2 regions of the Bartonella sp. TT67HLJMS genome follow, and region 2 is predicted to be linked to the other one. Evidence: predicted binding sites of a transcription regulator. Region 2 holds the regulator's gene; the other holds the start of a gene.
What was found. The regulator LexA, encoded in region 2, represses DNA repair genes until DNA is damaged. The targets are predictions, from matches to a motif close to TGTTCNNNNTGTGTTCNG.
Positions count from the first base shown of each region.

Region 1 (2,373 bases), on a different contig from region 2:
ATTTGAGCGTAGGAAATATCTTGAGCTTATAGCTGAGAGGTATTGATTTCGAATTATGGCATGGGATGGGGTATGGTTGGTCTTGTGGAAATCGGCTTTGGTTGATTGCAGCTGGAACACTTTCTGTTGATATATCGTGTGATTTTGTTTTGGCTATGATAATGATCAGGCGCTAGATAGAGCTGGGGCTTGTACATCAATTTATTTATGCTCTATAATTTATGTCTATAAAGTTGCTGTAAAGCGTGTGTTAATGAGGATGATACACATTGTGTCAGTTTTTGGGCTTCTCTTGTTTTGAATGGAAGTTATTTTCTTCGCGTAAAATAAAACATCCAAAATTAAAGTGCTATATAAAGCGCTATATGCTATATAAAGTGCTATATAATAAATGCCTCTGGGGTTCTCTGTGTCCCATGCATAACGTCCCTCTCCATGCATATGTCTCCTTTCCATGCAATGTCATTGTGGTGTAATGGGCATATTCAAAAACACCTCTCAGTTCTTGCTTACATCCCATTGAGCTCCCTCATCTTTACGCTTGCAAAATATTTGCCAGTCCTCAATGTTGCGACAGTCCTTGGCTCTTGAGACGGTTCATTAGAGGCATTTTTAGTCCTTTCTTGCACAGGTTCACTTCACACGGAAATCCCACGTGTGATGTGCAGATAAAAGATTTTGATTGATTCAATATAAAGAGGTTTGTAATGAGAAAATCTTACGATATTCGGGATTCTTATTCAACATACAAAATAATGAATTATCTCTATAAATCAATGTATTGATTTATTATGGTAGTGTCATGCTATAACGTAAAAAGTTTCCGCAAAGTGTATAGCATCCATTGCATAGTCTCTTTACACTTAATGAATGTACAATCCAGCACTGATCTATTTGCTCGCTTGCGATGTTTAACTGTTATGGCATTGGAAATGATACAGAAAGGGAATTTTTATGCTTTATAGGGTGTTTGCTTGTGATGTGTGAATGGTTTTGATTGACTTCAGTGATGCTTCATAAAGTATGTTCCATAAAGATGCTGTTCGTTGCGTGTTATAATTGGGGGGCATGATCATCTTTTTACTGGTTTTGTCTTGGGTTGTTGTTTTCTTTGTGGTCTTGTCTTTATTCACATCTTTATTCACAGGGGGGAAAAGTGTATAGACTGTAGTTTATGGCAGAGACGATTCGTATTATAGGCATTGATCCCGGATTACGGCGTACAGGGTGGGGCGTTATCGATGTTGCTGGTAATCGTCTTCAGTTTATTGCAGCAGGGACGGTTTCTTCTGATGTAAAGTGTGAGCTGGCTTCTAGACTATGTCAGATCCACAAAGGTCTTTCAGAGGTTGTGCATCAATTTATGCCCCATGAAGCCGCTGTAGAACATGTGTTTGTCAACAAAGATGCTACAGCAACTTTAAAACTTGGGCAAGCGCGTGCAATTGCACTGCTGGTTCCTGCGCAAGCAACTCTTCCTGTTTTTGAATATGCGCCCAACAAAGTGAAAAAATCGGTTATTGGTGTTGGACATGGGTCTAAAGAACAAATCCATATGATGGTAAAAGTTCTCCTCCCACGGGCTGAATTTGATAGCAGTGATGCGGCTGATGCTCTTGCTCTTGCTCTTTGTCATAGTATGCATCGTAAGAGTATTGACCGATCTTATCAGGCAAGGATGGCGATATGATTGGGGTGGCAACATGATTGGTAAATTAAAGGGCACCCTTGAACATATCTTTGATGATCATATCCTTCTTGATGTTCACGGTGTGGGTTATGTTGTTTTTGTGTCAAATCGGCTCCGTCCTTCTTTACCCTCTGTTGGGGAGGCATTAAGCCTTTTTATTGAAACGCATGTTCGGGAAGATGCAATCCGCCTTTTTGGTTTTGCTACAAGAGCTGAACAGGAGTGGTTTTGTCTTCTACAAAATGTTCCTGGAGTAGGGGCGAAGGTTGCTTTGGCAATCTTGGGTACTTTATTGCCAGATGAACTCGCTCAAGCTATTGCCTTAAACGATATTGCGATGATTAGTCGAGCGCCGGGCGTTGGTAAAAAAGTCAGTGAAAGAATTGTGGGTGAGTTGAAAAGTAAAACACTCCCCTTTGAACAAGCGGCCAAGACTGTTTCGGTTTCTCAGCGTGAGATGACTAATCAACCTGCGCATGATGCGCTTTCTGCGTTGATGAAGCTAGGGTTTGAGCGGGAGCAAGCATCCCGTGCTCTTGCTCTTGCGATGAACGCTCTTGAGGAGGAAACTGTTTCTTCTGCCCTGCTGATCCGCCATAGTCTCAAATTGCTTTCTTCTCCTACTTAAGATCAAGGTAACAATGCATAAAGATGAAGATAAACGCCTTCTGGGTTCCGCTCCC
Region 1 is NZ_JBHILP010000014.1:31,011-33,383, reverse strand. Features, by position in the region: gene ruvC (crossover junction endodeoxyribonuclease RuvC) at 1,175-1,690, shown strand; gene ruvA (Holliday junction branch migration protein RuvA) at 1,704-2,318, shown strand; gene ruvB (Holliday junction branch migration DNA helicase RuvB) at 2,332-2,373, shown strand, end outside.
Region 1: ruvC (crossover junction endodeoxyribonuclease RuvC) is a predicted target of LexA. The motif match lies at 1,104-1,121, and genes of this name have one in related genera.

Region 2 (2,373 bases):
TAACTTTTCCATTTTTTTTGAGAGCTTCATCAATATTGGCTAATGATTCTCTCCTTGCCGAGTCAAGAAAGCCACAGGTATTCACAATAACGACATCAGCTCCTTGATGTTGACGTGAAATTTCATACCCTTCAGAGCGAAGGCGTGTAATAATTCGCTCAGAATCTACGAGTGCTTTTGGGCATCCGAGGGAGACAAAACTAATACGAGGTGCTACCATGATGATCCTACAATTATTGTGAATGATTGAGTTACACTTTTATAACTGAAAAATAATGTTCTTTATTTTTATACCTATGCAATAAAATCTGTTACAAAGTTATTTGATTTTTTTCTACAAAATTTTATGTGTTTTTATGCATGCATACAATTTTATCTTATTGTATCATAAAATTCTGTCATTGAGGACGATGATATAAGGTTGCTTCCTTCAAAGCATTCAAGTTCTTTTATAAAGTACGTGGTGAATATTTTAAAGCTTACTTGTCGCGCCTTGCGTAAGTGAAGGACAATGGAGGGAAGGGAAAATGAAATCCGCTCGATAAGGATCTGGACTGTTTATAGACCGAATTGGGGCATCCTTTGGCTGTGGAGAGGAAGTCAACTGCGTGTGGCACAATAAAAAATACTCAACAACTCCTTACTGCGGTATCTATCGCGTACTATAAGGTTTATTTTTAATATTTGCGAATAAGTCCGGTAAGTTTGCCCTGTATTTCTACACGTTCGGATTCGTAAGTACGTGCTTCATAATGAGGATTTGCAGCTTCTAATGCAATAGAAGCACCTTTGCGTCGATAACGTTTTAATGTGGCTTCTTTTTTATCAATAAACGCAACAATAATTTCACCTGTTATTGCTGTATTTTGACGTTTCACAATGATCGTATCTTTATCAAGGATACCAGCCTCCATCATAGAATCATCTTTAACTTCTAATGCGTAGTGCTCACCTGTATTAACCATATTACGTGGGAGAGAAAGAGTGTTTATTTGTTGCAGTATAGCAGAGGCGGGCACGCTCGCAGAAATACGTCCCATAATAGGAATGGTGATATTTTTTTTTTCTTCTTCATCAAAGTTGTCAAGGTTACTCAAGTTTTTTGATATTTCCCTTTTATTTTTTTCTATCATACTGGGAGAAATTTTACGTGCTAAAGAAAGGTTAAATGTTATTTTCTCAGGGAGTCGAATCACCTCCACTGCACGAGCGCGATTGGGTAAACGACGTATAAACCCTCGTTGTTCTAAGGCTATAATGAGCTTATGAATACCAGACTTTGAAGAAAGTTCTAATGCATTTTTCATTTCTTCAAAAGAAGGAGGAACACCAGTTTCTTTTGTGTGGTTATGAATAAACAAGAGTAGCTCATATTGTTTACATGTTAGCATTCAATATTCCAATCAAAATAATAAAAAAGGAGTAAAGTAAAAATACATGTATATATAACAATTTTACAATTTTTTTTCCGCCAAATCAAAATTATTTTCTTTATTTTTGATCTTATAAGTTAAGTTAATGAAGCAATATGCTTATTTATAGACATATTTAAATTATTATTTATATAAAACTTACTTTAAGCATTTTATGAAATAATTATTTATATATTATATATCTACATTAATATTAAACAATGTATAAAAATACTTTATAGCTCTGACTGAATTATCCAACACTAAATTTTATGACCAGTGTTATCCTTTTCTTCTAAAAATATATCTACGTATTTTGTAATTTCTTGATATAAAAAAGTTAATTAGAAGGCATTTTATATATTTAGAACACTCTATGGGTATTTAGATCATTTTGCACACTGCATATTATTTCTGCTTTTTTAAGTAAAATTATCTACAGCTATAATAGTGAGCATAATTTATAGTCATTCGGGATACTTTCAATGAGACTGAATTTTATGTCTGTTTTATTCTATAGGATAAATTGGCTTTCGTTATATATTCATTATGCATGAATAAAAATCATACCCTCAAAATGCCATTGTTGCTCATTGTCCCATTTTTAGGTCTAACGTACCAACCGCTATATACTATTTTGCTGAACCCTAATGTTGAGATAATTTTCGGTTATTGAAAGGAGGTATAAAAGGTATTTTTATTTCTTTTTTATAGTTTTATTCTCTCACTCAAGTGATGAAATGATAAATTATTATAAATCAATATGTTAAATTATAAATCTGTATTTATATTTGAAAACTAAAATATAAAGATATAAAAATAATATTATAGTAAAAGGTATTTTTTCTCTATCCATTATGCTCAACACCCCATGTGAGGAAAGGGGGAGTAATTTCTTATAGTTTTAGCGCTTCGAATCTATGCAATATTTTGCAATGAAATTGTTCCTTGATTGAAACTT
Region 2 is NZ_JBHILP010000003.1:88,028-90,400, forward strand. Features, by position in the region: gene rimO (30S ribosomal protein S12 methylthiotransferase RimO) at 1-220, opposite strand, end outside; gene lexA (transcriptional repressor LexA) at 678-1,391, opposite strand.